Regions from separate parts of the Thalassotalea piscium genome, predicted to be linked through region 1. Evidence: predicted binding sites of a transcription regulator. Region 1 holds the regulator's gene; the other holds the start of a gene.

Evidence for each region. Region 1 encodes FliA, which starts transcription of late flagellar genes. Its sites were predicted from a motif close to CTAAAGNTNNNNNNNNNNNNGCCGATA; they were not measured.
Region 2: the regulator FliA is predicted to act here: its motif matches at 2,381-2,407, upstream of pomA (flagellar motor protein PomA).

What each region holds. Positions count from the first base shown of each region.
Region 1 covers NZ_AP027362.1:770,294-778,384, forward strand. Annotated here, with positions in the region: gene flhA (flagellar biosynthesis protein FlhA) at 1-1,709, shown strand, start outside; gene flhF (flagellar biosynthesis GTPase FlhF) at 1,781-3,238, shown strand; gene QUD79_RS03330 (MinD/ParA family protein) at 3,265-4,137, shown strand; gene QUD79_RS03335 (RNA polymerase sigma factor FliA) at 4,182-4,904, shown strand; gene cheY (chemotaxis response regulator CheY) at 4,952-5,335, shown strand; gene QUD79_RS03345 (protein phosphatase CheZ) at 5,363-6,106, shown strand; gene QUD79_RS03350 (chemotaxis protein CheA) at 6,120-8,091, shown strand, end outside.
Region 2 covers NZ_AP027362.1:2,913,722-2,921,812, reverse strand. Annotated here, with positions in the region: gene dxs (1-deoxy-D-xylulose-5-phosphate synthase) at 1-1,070, opposite strand, end outside; gene QUD79_RS12855 (polyprenyl synthetase family protein) at 1,087-1,977, opposite strand; gene QUD79_RS12850 (exodeoxyribonuclease VII small subunit) at 1,977-2,222, opposite strand; gene pomA (flagellar motor protein PomA) at 2,530-3,294, shown strand; gene QUD79_RS12840 (flagellar motor protein MotB) at 3,306-4,262, shown strand; gene thiI (tRNA uracil 4-sulfurtransferase ThiI) at 4,540-5,994, shown strand; gene QUD79_RS12830 (ketopantoate reductase family protein) at 6,083-6,994, opposite strand; gene QUD79_RS12825 (VanZ family protein) at 6,991-7,347, opposite strand; gene QUD79_RS12820 (YajQ family cyclic di-GMP-binding protein) at 7,491-7,973, shown strand.

The DNA.
Region 1 (8,091 bases):
TTATTATTATTAACTTTATGGTTGTTACTAAAGGTGCAGGGCGAATTTCAGAAGTAACCGCGCGTTTTACCTTAGATGCAATGCCAGGTAAGCAAATGGCGATCGACGCTGACTTAAATGCTGGTTTTATTACTGCTGAGCAAGCAAGAGAACGTCGTGTAGAAGTAACAAGTGAAGCTGATTTTTATGGGTCTATGGATGGTGCAAGTAAGTTTGTTAAAGGTGATGCTATTGCCGGTATCTTAATTTTAGTGATTAATATTACCGGTGGGTTAGTTATTGGTATGGTTCAACACGACTTATCCTTTGATAGTGCGGTTGAAATATATACCCTGTTAACCATTGGTGATGGCTTGGTAGCTCAAATTCCTGGTTTATTACTTTCTGTTGGAACCGCAATTGTAGTTACCCGTCAAAATACTACACAAGACATGGGGCAGCAAGTTAGTAACCAGCTCGGTCAAGAAAAGTCACTGTACATTGCTGCAGGCGTTATGTTTGTAATGGGTATTGTCCCAGGAATGCCTAATTTTACTTTTATCATGTTTGCATTATTTATTGCAGGTGGGGCATATTTTAGTAATAAATTAAAAATTGCTAAAGCGTTAGAGCTTGTTGAAAAAGAACAGGCTGACATAGTAGAGTCAAAGCAGCAAGATGCTGAAGTGAAAGACTTAGGTTGGGACGATGTAAATCATGTTGACATTATAGGGTTAGAAATTGGCTATCGATTAATTCCACTTGTAGATAAAGGCCAAGGCGGAGAGCTACTCAATCGCATCAAAGGCGTAAGAAAGAAACTATCACAAGAGTTTGGCTTTTTAGTTCCTGCGGTTCATATTCGAGATAATTTAGATCTTGATCCTAACTCTTATCAAATATCACTGATGGGAGTCGCCATTGGCGAAGCTGAAATTCGCCATGATCATGACCTAGCAATTAATCCAGGTCAGGTATATGGTAAGCTTGATGGTATTGCTACTAAAGACCCTGCCTTCGGATTAGATGCAGTTTGGATCACGCAAAACCAAAGAGAGCAAGCACAGTCATTAGGTTATACTGTTGTTGATGCTGCAACAGTATTAGCGACCCATCTAAGTCAAGTGTTAACCAATAATGCTGCTCAACTACTTGGTCATGAAGAGGTGCAAAACTTACTCGATTTATTAGCGAAAAACTATCCTAAATTAGTTGAAGGATTAATTCCTGATACGCTGACTCTGGGAACAATCGTTAAAGTATTGCAAAACTTAATGAACGAAGGGGTAGCGGTTCGTGATATGCGCAGCATAGTTCAAACGTTAGTTGAGTACGGACCAAAGAGTCAAGATCCTGAAATATTAACAGCAGCAGTGCGCATAAGCTTACGAAAATTTATCGTGCAAGAGCTTGTTGGCTCTGACATTGAAGTACCTGTCATAACATTGTCGCCAGAGTTGGAACAAATGTTGCACCAGTCAATGCAAATGGCGGGAGATGATGGTGCTGGTATTGAACCTGGACTTGCTGAGCGACTACAACAGTCTTTGACTGAAGGGGCGCAGCAACAAGAAATGGCCGGTGAAACACCCATTTTATTAACGTCAGGAATATTAAGAACAGTTATGGCCAAATTTGTTAAATATACCATCCCAGGATTACGAGTAATTTCATATCAAGAAATACCGGATGATAAACAAATTAAAATTGTAAGTTCAATTGGTCAGTAGTCTGATAATTCAAACCGAAAATATAGCTAGTGTGATAAGTTTATGTGCGTGAAGCTGGTGTAGGAGTTTTTATGAAAATTAAACGTTTTGTTGCAAAAGATATGAGAACCGCCTTAATTGACATTAAGGAAGAATTAGGCGCAGATGCCGTTATCATGTCAAATAAAAAAATTCCTGAAGGTGTCGAATTAATGGCAGCTGTCGATTATAACCAAAAAGCGCCTGCAACATCGGTGCCTGAAGAAAATGAAGACAGCATACCCAATGATGTAGTTTCTATCAGTAGTCAGGCATTTCAGCCTAGTGATAAAAGTGCTAACGAGCAACCGCCGGTTGATAGTTTGTCAGCATTATTAAACCGTACGGTTCAAAAGCCCCAGACAGCAACAAATCAAAATAAGGCTAGTTCACCATCTCAGAATGTAGCAAAAACAGATAGTGATATTGAAGACCAACTTAAAAGCTTTACCGATAGACTAGAGCAAAATGCTCAACAAACACCTCAAGTTCGCTCAGCACATCATACTGATGAGGTAATGCAGCCTTCAGCGCCTCATGTAGCTAATGAGTATGCAAATCAACAGTATCACCATACTGACTCTGCTAATGAAATTGAAAAAATGCGTCAAGAGATGCACAGTATTCGTCAATTATTAGAGCATCAAGTGTCTGGATTAATGTGGCAAGATATGGCACAAAAAGATCCTGGCAAAGCTGTACTTGTAAACCGCTTAATGCAAATGGGCATCACAGAAGCATTAGCAGAGCAAGTAGCGAGTTACATTCCAAGTTCGGCCAATGAAAGTCAAGCATGGGAACATGCAAAAAACTTATTAACTCAACAGCTTAGTACCACCAGCAATGACATTATTCATAAGGGTGGTGTTGTATCGTTAATTGGTCCTACTGGCGTTGGCAAAACTACAACTATTGCAAAACTAGCAGCGAGATATGCACAAATACATGGTGCTGATCAAGTGGTTATGATCTCAACAGATAGCTACCGTATTGCGGGTTTTGAACAACTTTCCACTTATGGAAAAATTATTGGTTGCCAAGTTAAAATGGCGAAAGACGCTCAATCGCTTGATTTATTGTTGCAACAATATGCGAATAAAAAATTGGTTTTAATCGATACCGCTGGCATGGGCCAACGTGATATGAGATTAGCCCAACACTTAGCAACACTTGTAGCAAACTCACGGGTAAAAATAAGAAATTATCTAGTTCTTGCAGCTAACTCGCAACAACGGGTTATGCAAGAGAATGTTCAACGGTTTAAAAAAATACCACTAGCGGGTTGTATTTTTACAAAGCTAGACGAAAGCTTAAGTGTTGGTGAAATAGTTACCACAGCTATTCAAAATGGTCTGCCGATCGGCTATCTTACTGATGGGCAAAGAGTACCAGAAGATATTAAAGTTGCAAATGCTGAAAAGTTAGTTACTCTTGCTGAAAGAATGGCAAATAAATACAATAATCAACACGTTTCGCGACCAATGCCCATGACTTCTGCTGCAATTGTGTAATACTGATAAAACGAGAAAGAATATAGATGATCGATCAAGCGAGTGGCTTAAGAAAAATGCAAGATGCAAATCACAACAGTAGAAAAGGAAGTAACCCTGTAAAGGTTATTGCTGTTTCAGGCGGTAAGGGGGGTGTAGGTAAAACTAATATATCACTTAATACTGCAATTGCTTTAGCTCAACTTGGTAAACGGGTATTGGTTTTAGATGCCGATTTAGGCTTAGCCAACTGCGATGTTATGCTTGGTTTAAGAGTGCAGCGTAATTTATCTCATGTGTTATCAGGTGAGTGCGAGCTTGATGATGTCATTATTAAAGGTCCAGCTGGCATTAATATAATTCCTGCAACCTCTGGTACCCAATCTATGGTCGACTTAACACCAGCTGAGCATGCAGGTTTAATTCGCGCTTTTAGCGACATGAAAACTAAGTTTGATGTTTTGGTTGTTGACACCGCGGCTGGTATTTCAGATATGGTGCTAAGCTTTGCAAGAGCTGCACAAGATGTACTTCTGGTGGTATGTGATGAACCCACTTCAATTACTGATTGCTATGCTTTAATGAAACTATTAAGTCGTGACCATGGCGTATATAAATTTAAAGTTGTCGCCAATATGGTACGTAGTCCAAAAGAAGGACAGCAGCTTTTTGGAAAATTATCAAAAGTTAGTGAACGTTTTCTTGATGTTGCGCTAGAATTAGTGGGTGTCATTCCTTTTGATGAAAACATACGAAAATCTGTACGTAAGCAACAGGCTATTGTTGAAGCTTATCCAGATTCACCAGCAGCGAAGGCACTTAAACAACTTGCTGAAAAAATAGTTAAGTGGCCAATACCTCACCAAGCGTCAGGTCATTTAGAATTCTTTATCGAGCAGTTGTTAGAAAATAAATCGTAATAATCCAATAAAACTAAGTACAATCCATAAAATAGTGGTGGGTGATAGTGGCTAAAGCAAATGCTTACATTAATCAAATAGATAAAACTACTCTACTAGAGCAACATACCGTTTTAGTAAAACGAATAGCCTACCATTTGCTTGCTCGACTTCCCGCTAGTGTCATTGTTGACGATCTTATACAATCAGGCATGATTGGCTTATTAGAGGCAGCTAATAATTTTGATAATACTAAAGGCGCTAGTTTTGAAACCTTTGCTGGGATCAGAATTAGAGGTGCGATGCTTGACGAAATACGCCGTGGTGACTGGACTCCGCGCTCAGTTCATAAAAATAGCCGAATGGTTAACGAAGCAATTAAACACTTAGAAGCCGAACTTGGTCGCGACGTAACTGATATTGAAGTTGCTGAAAAACTTGATATTTCGTTAAATGAGTACCATGATATTCTTAACGAGGTAAGTACGGGAAAGATTATTGGGATTGAAGACTTAGGAGTTAGTGAAGACGCACTAAGTCAGTTAGAAGATAGAAGTAACAACAATCCTTATAGCAATATAGAGCAAATAGTTTTTAAAAAAGCACTCAGTGAATGTATTTCTACTTTACCCGAACGCGAAGCTCTAGTACTGTCGTTGTATTATGACGAAGAATTAAACTTACGAGAAATTGGTCATGTCCTTGACGTTAGTGAGTCAAGAGTAAGTCAAATCCATAGTCAAGCGTTACATCGATTAAAAGCACGTATGCAATCGTGGAAAAGTTGATTACAATATAATAAATAGAATTTAGAACTATATCCCCGGAGGGTGTCTTGGATAAAAATATGAAAGTACTTGTTGTTGACGATTTCTCAACAATGAGACGTATAGTGAAAAATCTTTTACGCGACTTAGGCTTCACCAATATTTCAGAAGCAGATGACGGTAGTACAGCATTACCTATGCTTCAAGGCGGTGATTTTGATTTCGTTGTAACCGACTGGAACATGCCAGGCATGCAAGGTATTGACTTATTAAAAGCAATTCGTGCAGACGCTAGCTTATCGCACATTCCTGTATTAATGGTGACAGCTGAAGCTAAAAAAGAGCAAATTGTTATGGCAGCTCAAGCTGGCGTAAATGGGTACATTGTTAAGCCATTTACAGCTGCAACGTTGAAAACCAAGCTTGATAAAATATTTGAGCGTTTAGGGTAAACCTTAACCGTTAATTAAGGACGTTGCATGAGTATTAATACGAGTGTCCATGTGTCGCTGGAACAGGCAAAATTATTGGTTGAATACCTTGAAAGTAATCAACAAGATAAAGCCGATGAGTTAGTCGCTGAGATACAAAATCCGATCAATACCGCGCTTTTTGCTGAAATTGGTAAATTAACGCGTCAATTACATGATTCGTTAACTAATTTCCAAGTTGATTCACGACTCAACGATTTAGCTAATGCAGATATTCCTGATGCAAAAGAGCGCTTAAACTATGTGATTAGTCGCACAGAAGAAGCCGCTAATAAAACCATGGATGCTGTAGAGTCTATTTTTCCTGTTGTTGATACTATTCAGCAGCAAATAGCTACGGTTAAGCCTTTGTGGCACAAGCTGATGCATAACGAACTTGAACTTTCAGAATTTAAAGCATTATGTGCCGATATTGACGTTTTACTAACAACAACAGAAAAAGAAACATCGCACATGCACGCCTTAATGACCGATGTATTAATGGCGCAAGACTTTCAAGACTTAACCGGGCAGGTTATTCGTAAAGTTATTGACTTGGTTAGAGAGGTTGAAGAAAGCTTAATTAACATGTTAACGGCCTTTGGATTAAACTCAGAACGAGATAAAGAAAAAAAACAACCTAAAGTGGGCGATAACTTAGTAGAAGGCCCAATTGTAAACACAGAGAATAGAGATGACGTTGTTTCTGACCAAGATGATGTTGATGATCTTTTATCAAGCCTAGGATTTTAAGAGGAATTGTTGGATGTCTTATGAAGCAGATGAAGAAATTCTACAGGATTTTTTAATCGAAGCAGGTGAAATACTTGAAAGTTTATCTGAACAACTTGTTGAGTTAGAGAACGATCCAAATAACGCAGAGTTATTAAACGCTATTTTTAGAGGCTTTCATACGGTAAAAGGTGGCGCAGGCTTTTTAGCATTAACTGAACTTGTTGATGCTTGCCATGGTGCAGAAAATGTCTTTGATATACTGCGTACCGGTAAGCGTGCAGTAACCGCAGATTTAATGGACGTTATCTTAAAGGCGTTAGACACCATTAATGAAATGTTTAGCCAAGTTCAAAATAGAGAACCTGTTGATGCTGCTGATCCCGCACTTCTAGAACAACTTCACCGTTTAAGCGAGCCAGAAGGGGCTGCACCACCAGTTGAAACTACTGTGGTTGTAGAAAATACGGTAAGTGGTAATGAATCTAGCGTTACTTCAAGTGATGAAATGTCAGAAGATGAATTTGAACGACTCTTAGATGAATTACATGGTACAAGTGCGCCAAGCACTCCTGCGGTAACTAGTTCGAATAATAGTAATGATATTTCAGATGATGAGTTTGAATCATTGTTAGATGAACTGCATGGTCAGGGGGCATTTTCTTCTGATGTGGCAAAAACACCACCAGCGACACCGGCCAATAAAGCCTCGTCTAATGATATATCTGATGATGAATTTGAATCACTGCTAGATGAATTGCATGGTCAAGGAAAGTCACCACAAACAAGTCAAAAACCAGTAACCCCCGCGCCTACAGCCGCACAAAAACCGGCAGCCGCACCTGCATCAAAACCCGCACCAGCGCCTGCAGCTAAACCAGTGGCAGCTGAGAAAAAACCTGGACAGAGTAGCGCTCCTCAAGGTGAAACAACGGTTCGTGTTGACACGCAACGCCTTGATCAAATAATGAACATGGTTGGTGAGCTCGTTTTAGTGAGAAATCGCTTAACAAGTTTAGGTATGACCAAAGAAGATGAAGAGTTGACAAAAGCTGTGTCAAACTTAGACGCAGTTACTACAGATTTACAGGGCGCGGTAATGAAAACGCGCATGCAACCGATTAAGAAAGTTTTCGGACGTTTCCCTCGCGTTGTTCGAGACTTAGCGCGTACCTTGAATAAAGACATTAAGTTAATTTTACAAGGTGAAGAGACCGATTTAGACAAAAACTTAGTTGAAGCATTAGCTGATCCACTCGTGCATTTGGTGCGTAACTCAGTAGATCATGGGATTGAATTGCCTGACGATCGTGAAGCCAAAGGTAAAAGTCGAGAAGGTACCGTCATTTTATCTGCTTCTCAAGAAGGTGACCATATATTACTGACTATTCGTGACGATGGTGCAGGTATGGACGCTAATAAATTAAAAAGCATTGCTATTGAGCGAGGTGTCTTAGATGAAGATGCGGCTAATAGAATGTCAGACAAAGACGCCTTTGCTTTAATTTTTGCGCCAGGATTTTCTACCAAAACTGAAATATCTGAAGTATCAGGACGTGGTGTTGGGATGGACGTGGTGAAAACGAAAATCACCCAACTTAATGGTACTGTTAATATAGACTCAGAAATGGGCGTAGGCACAGTACTAGAAATTAAAGTGCCACTTACGTTAGCTATTTTACCAACGCTAATGGTTATTGTGGGTAAGCAAACTTTTGCTTTACCACTAGCGGCTGTAAATGAAATATTTCATTTAGACTTAACTAATACCAATTTAGTTGATGGTCAGCTCACCATTATTGTTAGAGAGAAAGCTATCCCGTTATTCTACCTTGACCAATGGTTGGTTAGAAATCATGTTGAGAATAAGCGTAAAACGGGCCATGTTGTTATTGTACAGCTTGGCACGCAGCAAATAGGTTTTGTTGTTGACAGCTTAATTGGTCAAGAAGAAGTAGTAATTAAACCATTAGATCGACTTTTACACGGTACGCCTGGTATGGCGG
Region 2 (8,091 bases), 1.8 Mb from region 1:
TGGCTAAATTCAACCATGCCTGAGCCTTCTCGCATTGCCGGGGTTATTGCTACTAACTTCTCATCTTTTTCTGCAGTTCTGCATAACCAATCACCAAAAATTTTGGAATAAGTGGGAAGGCTTGGCTTGCTTGGTGGCAAGGAAGTTTCTTCCGGGTTAAATTTTGGTACGGCATGGTATTTTATCGGGTCTTGTTCGGCTGCTTGATAACCTTTACCTTTTTTGGTGGCAATATGAAGCAACTGAGGCCCTTTTAAACTCCGCATATTGCTAATCGTATCTACTAAGCCATTTACATCATGGCCATCAATAGGGCCGATATAGTTAAAACCTAATTCTTCGAAAAAAGTGCTAGGAACAACCATACCTTTTAAATGTTCTTCAGCGCGACTTGCCAATTCTTTAATTGGAGGTATATTTTTAAGTATGCGCTTACTTCCTTCACGTATCCCAGTATATAAGCTGCCAGATAGCATTCTAGCTAAGTGATTATTTAATGCGCCAACATTTTCTGAGATCGACATCTCGTTATCATTTAAAATAACCAGCATATCTTTATGAATATCACCTGCGTGGTTTAATGCCTCAAACGCCATACCTGCCGTCATTGCGCCATCACCAATTACGGCGACAACTTTACGTTTCTTTCCTTCTTTTTCTGCTGCAACGGCAAGCCCTAATGCTGCAGAAATAGAAGTGCTGGAATGGCCAACACTAAGCACGTCGTATTCACTTTCCTCACGCCAAGGAAAGGGGTGTAAGCCTTCTTTTTGTCTAATGGTATGTAATTGATCGCGGCGACCCGTCAGTATTTTGTGTGGGTATGCTTGATGACCAACGTCCCAAATTAACTGATCGAAGGGGGTGTTGTAGACATAGTGAAGCGCAACGGTTAATTCAATAGTGCCTAAGCCAGATGCAAAATGCCCGCTGCTCTTACTTACCGAGCTCAAAAGATAACGACGCAGTTCATCACTTGCCTGTGGCAATTGAGAACGGGTTAATTCGCGTAAATTTTTTGGCGAATCAATTTGAGACAACAATGGAAAGTCGTTAAGGTTTTTAGTCATAGTAATATTAGCCAGGTTAACTGGTTCGCTTTATTATAAATGTAGCGAATTGCGACAAAGTTTGTGTATTGTAAGGCAAACGGGCTAAAGCTTGAAGTGCTTGTTGATATAACTGTTCAGCTTTTTCTTGTGCGCCCTTTAACCCCAGTAGTGCAGGATAAGTACTTTTATTAGCTGCAAGGTCTGAACCGCACGGTTTACCTAGCTCTTCTTCGGTAGAGGTAATATCGATTATATCATCTCGAACCTGATAGGCTAAACCTATGCTTCGGGCAAATATTGCCAACTGATTTTTATCTTCGTCACTCACTTGTTCAGCGCATTCAGCGACCATCAACACACAAGCTTCTAATAGTGCGCCTGTTTTCAACGCATGCAACTTTTCTAGCTCAGCTAGTGTAATTGTTTTATCTGTTGCGGCTAAGTCCATTGCTTGACCGCCGCACATACCCTGATATCCAGCTGCATTAGCAAGTTGTTGAATTAGCTTAACTTGTTTGGTCTTACCGTAAGGTGAAAATTCATGGTTGGCAATGATATCAAAGGCCAATGTTTGTAGGCTGTCTCCTGCAAGTATTGCAGTCGCTTCATTGAACGCTTTATGGCAAGTTGGCTTTCCTCGTCTAAGGTCATCATTGTCCATTGCAGGTAAGTCATCATGCAATAACGAATAGGCATGAATACACTCAATTGCAGCGCCAATAGCATCGGCATCTGTACTTTCAACATTTAGTGTAATTGCGGTGACGTAAGAAAGGTAAGGGCGCATGCGTTTGCCACCCATTAGAAGCCCATAACGCATCGCGGCTAATAATTCGTCATTATTTACATTAAGTTGATCGAGTTTACTGGTAAGAAAGTGATCTATATGCTGTTGTAAATATTCTATATCGATTAGCTGGCTCACTACTCGTTCTCTTCAACGTTGAAATCAGTTAGGGTTTGTTGCCCATTTGCTGTCATTAACATTTGAATTTTTTGTTCCGCGTCTTGAAGTTTTTCTTGGCTTAATTGGCTTAAATTAAGTCCACGTTCAAAGAAATTCATTGAGTCTTCCAAACTAAGCTCTCCGGCTTCTAATTTTTGAACAATTAGTTCAAGTTCTTTCAAAGACTCTTCAAAGCTTAAGTTTTCTATTTTTTTACGTGCCATAGTTTTTAGTGCCAAAATATTGCGATTGATGCTATAGATAAATGGAAAGAAGGATTTAAAGCGCAAAGTTACCTTAGCTAAGCCCTTTGGTCAATCTAACATTAAGTTATCTTTATTGCGTGATAAAAATGAAAAATACAAAATAATCTTAATTATAAGTTAAGTTATTGACAATATGGGCGATAATAAAAGAGCAACATCAATTTTATATTCGTATATAGTCGCGTATATTTAAACCTTATTGTATTATTTAAAGTATAAGCAAAACAAAGGTTGTTATTAAAACAGCGTATAGGGGAGACATTTTGTGGATTTAGCTACGCTACTGGGGATTTTAGGGGCTATTGGTTTTATCGTAATGGCGATGGTGCTGGGTGGTGATATCAGCATGTTTATCGATACCCAGTCTATATTGATTGTTTTTTGTGGATCTACCTTTGTTGTTTTATCAAATTATACTCTTGGTCAGTTTTTTGGGATTGGGAAGATTATTGCTAAAGCATTTATGTTCAAAATTGAACAACCAGAAGAGCTGATTGAAAAGTCAGTTGAAATGGCAGATGCAGCACGTAAAGGTGGTTTTTTAGCATTAGAAGAAGCAGAAATATCGAATGCCTTTATGCAAAAAGGTGTAGATATGCTGGTTGATGGGCATGATGCCGATGTCGTTAAAGGAACGTTACAAAAAGATATTAATTTAACCTCTGAACGTCATGAAACTGGTGTAGGTATGCTAATGGCTTTAGCTGAAGTTGCACCAGCAATGGGGATGATAGGAACGCTCATTGGTTTAGTTGCAATGTTATCAAATATGGATGATCCAAAAGCGATCGGTCCCGCTATGGCCGTTGCATTATTAACCACACTATACGGCGCATTTTTAGCTAACGTAATTGCTATCCCTATTGCGAATAAACTAAAACTAAGGCTTGCTGAGGAAAAGTTAAACCAAGAATTAATTCTTGATGCAGTATTAGGCATTCAAGATGGGCAAAACCCACGAGTAATTGAGGGATTATTGAAAAATTATATATCGGAAGGTAAACGTGTTGTGAATACCACTGAAGAGTAACGAGATTAATTATGGCTAATCCTCCAGAATGTAAATGCCCACCACCCGGACTACCCGCGTGGATGGGAACGTTTGCCGATTTAATGTCATTATTAATGTGCTTTTTCGTGTTGTTGTTGTCTTTTTCAGAAATGGATGTACTTAAGTTTAAACAAATTGCAGGTTCAATGAAGTTTGCGTTTGGTGTACAAAATAAAATTGAAGTAAAAGATATTCCAAAAGGCACTAGTATTATTGCGCAAGAGTTTCGTCCGGGTAAACCAGAACCAACACCTATTGAAGTGATTCAACAACAAACTGTTGAAATGACACAGCAAATGTTGGAGTTTCAAGCGGGTGATGAAACCTCGGCGGGTGGTCGCCAAGAGCAACGTGGCGCAGAACGAGGTGGACAATCGCAAAGTACTGATGACTCCCAATCAGCTCAAGCTGAACAGCAAGCAAAAGATGCACTTGAACAAGCTTCTAAAGAGCAAGTTAATGAGTTGGTCAAGAAGATTGCTGAGCAAATGGAAAAGCAAATACAAGACGGGGCGATTGAACTTGAATCTCTGGGACAACAAGTGATAATTCGAATACGTGAGAATGGTTCATTTGCTGCAGGTTCAGCATTTTTACAGCCTAAGTTTAAGCCAATTGTTCAAAAAATTGGAGAGTTATTAACCACAATTCCAGGCGAAATAATGGTGTCGGGTAATACAGATAGCCAAGGTATGAACTCGGAGCTATATAGTTCTAACTGGGACTTATCGAGTAAGCGTGCAGTTGCAATTGCTCATGAATTAATAAAGGTACAAGATTTTGATGCTACACGAATGTTAGTTGTAGGTCATGCTGATACAAGGCCATTAGTGCCCAATAGTAATGCGCTAAACCGCCGCCGAAATCGACGAGTTGAAATTGCGATTAATCAAGGTAAAGCAAAGGTGTCTGAGCCTATTTCAATTTCTAACGAGGCCAGTAATTAGGGTCTGTTGAGTTTTTGAGACTATAGGCTCTAATGAGCTTTGTAGAGCCGAGCTTGAAAGGCACCTATTACGCGCCACTGATTTATAGCAAAGGTGATTACATGGATGTAATTTACTGGAGCAGTTACGAAAAATAACCATTCTTACGATCAATACCTTGTCTTTACACCTTTATATTTACTATGTGTTCAGCTCATTAATTCAATTGGCATGTACCAAATTTAGTGTTAACTGTGTATAATTCGCGCCAATAATTTATGTAGGTCCCTTAATTACCATGAAGTTTATCGTAAAATTACAAGCTGAAATCACTATTAAAAGTCGCCCAGTACGCAAGCGCTTTACTAAAATCCTTGAGTCTAGCGTTAAAAATGTACTGCGTCGTATTGATGAGCAAGTAACGACACGAGTTAATTGGGATAATATAGAAGTTAACACTAAAAATAATACTCCTGAAAATCGTTTGGCATTGATTGAAGCGTTAAAGTGTATTCCTGGAGTACCTGCTTTTCTTGAAGTGCAGCAAATGGAGTTTACAGATCTACATGACATTTTTGAAAAAACCTTAGCAGTTCATGCAAAAACAATTGAAAATAAAACGTTTTGTGTTCGTGCTAAGCGGACAGGGAAGCATGAATTTAAGTCATTAGATGTTGAACAGTATGTGGGTGGCGGTTTAAACCAGCATGTTGAAAGTGCAAAAGTTCAGTTAAGAAAGCCAGATGTTACTGTTCGCTTAGAAATTAAAAATAATGTACTAAATGTTGTTAGTAACACGTTTAAAGGTTTAGGTGGCTTTCCTATTGCAACCCAAGAAGATGTGCTGTCGTTAATGTCTGGAGGTTTTGATTCTGGTGTCGCTAGCTATCAAATGATTAAGAAAGGCTCACGTACACACTTTTGCTTTTTCAATTTAGGTGGTTCAGCACACGAGGTAGGTGTTAAGCAAGTAAGTTATTATTTGTGGGATAAATTTGGTGCTTCTCATCGTACAAAATTTTATGCGGTAGATTTTGAGCCTGTTGTGGCTGAAATTCTAGAGAAAATTGAGAATGGTCAAATGGGTGTTGTTTTAAAGCGAATGATGATGCGTGCAGCAGCTAAAATTGCTGAAAGTAGAGGTATTCAATCATTAGTAACGGGTGAAAGCTTAGGTCAAGTATCAAGTCAAACGCTCACTAATTTAAATGTGATTGACCGAGTCACTGAAACCTTAATTTTACGCCCTTTGGTTGCTTATGATAAACAAGAAATTATTGATATTGCTCGTGAAATTGGCACAGAAGACTTTGCTAAAACCATTCCTGAGTACTGTGGCGTTATTTCGAAAAAGCCGACGGTAAAGGCAGTTCTATCGAAAGTTGAGAAAGAAGAAGAAAACTTTGATTTTTCAATCCTTGATAGGGTTGTTGCCCAAATGAGAGTGTCAGACGTGCGTGATATTGGGCAGGAAACTGAAGCAGAAATAACAGCTGTTGAAACAGTAGGTGAAATTACCGCTAATGAGATTGTTGTTGATATTCGCAGCCCTGAAGAAGAAGATGAAAACCCATTAATTATAGATGGTATTGAAGTTAAGCATATACCCTTTTATAAATTATCAACCCAGTTTGGTGATTTAGATAACAGTAAACAATATTTACTTTATTGCGACAAAGGAGTTATGAGTAAGTTACAAGCACTGTATTTAATTGATAATGGTTTTACAAATGTGAAAGTATATCGAAAATAACCTTGCCCGCTTTCATGTAATCAACGCGGTATTTAATAATGTTGCGTTGATTAAGTAATTGTTAACACGAACTGAGATTTTTATACGGCTACTTCCTTTTTTCTAATGAGTTAACTTGTTGCCAAAAAAATGTATTTTGTGGTGTTGCGATTTTGTGGTGAATACCAAGTTGATGAATATAGCCATTGATATTGTCGATCTCAGTTTTACGAGCAGCTAAAATATCACTGAGCATAGAAGAGGTGTTTTCAGCTGTAAGAGAAGCGACTTTTTTTACCGTTGTTATCAGCGATTCACTCGTTAGGTTAACACCTTCCATCTGAGCAATTGTAACTAACTCAGCTATTGTTTCACTTATTTCCTGTTTATATTCGATATTATTAACTTGCCCATTTTTAATGTTATTTATTGCAGTAATTGGGTTGATAACACAATTAATTGCAAGCTTTTCCCATTGCTGTTGTTTTACACTATGCTGCCAGTAAACATTAGGAAGCGCATTATTGAGCGTTTTGAGGATCCGCTCCTTAGTATGGTTATTTAACTTGCCATAAACACTTCCAATATCAGTTTTACCATTGCCTGTATGAGTGATATTAAAAGATGCGTTAGCTTTTGCTCCATGAGTGATCAGCATCGAAAGTATATTGTGTTTTTTTATAATACGCTGTGGTAATTTTTCAGCAACCCCCATACCGTTATGGCATAGTGCTATAACGGCGCTTTGATTAATGGTGCATTTTACACTATCAATTGCATCAACAACCTGAAATGCTTTAACACAGAGCAGTATTAAATCAGCACTTTTAATTGACTCTTGTGACGCTGTAACAAGGTCTATTTGCTCAGACTTATTATCTAAACTCGTAAAAGTGAATCTCTTGGGGGGGCGAGTAATGTTTTTAGAGCATATTAGTTGAACATTGTTGTTATTGGATAACGATAAGTATCGATACCACAGTAATCCAATGGCGCCTTGGCCGATGATAACAATTTTCATGTCAGTTTATTTTGACGATATAGTAATACTGCCCACTTGAGTGTGGCAAATAATGCAATACCGACCAAGTCTGCAAAAAAATCGCTAACTTCACCATTGCGAAAGCCCAAATAGTACTGCCCAAACTCTGTTAATGCCGCATATAAGCTAATGGTTATTACACAATTTATCAGTGGCAGTTTGGCGATGCTATTCAATAACCATGTGAGCAGGAAAAAACTGATTATATGCCCAACAGAATCAATTTGTGTACCTCTAAAAATAACTGCACGTATTTCATCTGAAATAAAATACGTACTTAAACTGATAGTAAGAGCGATTAAAACGATAAGTAACTGGTAATGGCGGTTCATTGTTAAAGGTATTAGGAAAGTAGAATGTTATTTTAGCATGATAACGAAAAAGCACCATGGTCTTGAAGAATAACTATAATTTGGTTCAGCAATGATGAATATTTTGTTAGAATCTTGTTTATTTAACTGGTTAGGGTCTTGTTATGCCTTCAATGGATATAGTGTCAGAAATAAATTTAGAAGAAGTACGCAATGCAACTGATAATGCAAGTCGTGAGCTAGCGACACGATTCGATTTTCGTGGTGTGGAAGCAAGCTTAGAGTGGAAAACCCCCAATGTGGTCATTAAGTCTGAAGGTGACTTTCAGGTTAAGCAAATAGTCGATATATTACGCTCGCAATTAACTAAGCGCAGTATTGATGCTAAAGCAATGACCGTTGGTAAATACGAATTTTCTGGGCGAAGTTGCAGTGTTAATGTCTCATTTAAAGAAGGGATTGAACAACCGGTAGCTAAAAAGGTAGTGAAGCTAATTAAAGACAGCAAATTAAAAGTTCAAGCTGCTATTCAGGGAGAGCAATTGCGTGTTACTGGTAAAAAACGTGACGATTTACAAGCTGTAATGCAACTTGTTAAAAATGGTGAATTTGAACAATCATTTCAGTTTACTAACTTCAGAGATTAAGCCCATAACTTAACTTATCGTTCAAAACTTATGAAATGCACATATGCTATTGTTTATAAAGACTAAGGCGTGTTGCTTTGTGCGGTAACCAACTTGGGCCTCAAAGAGCAAAACGTCC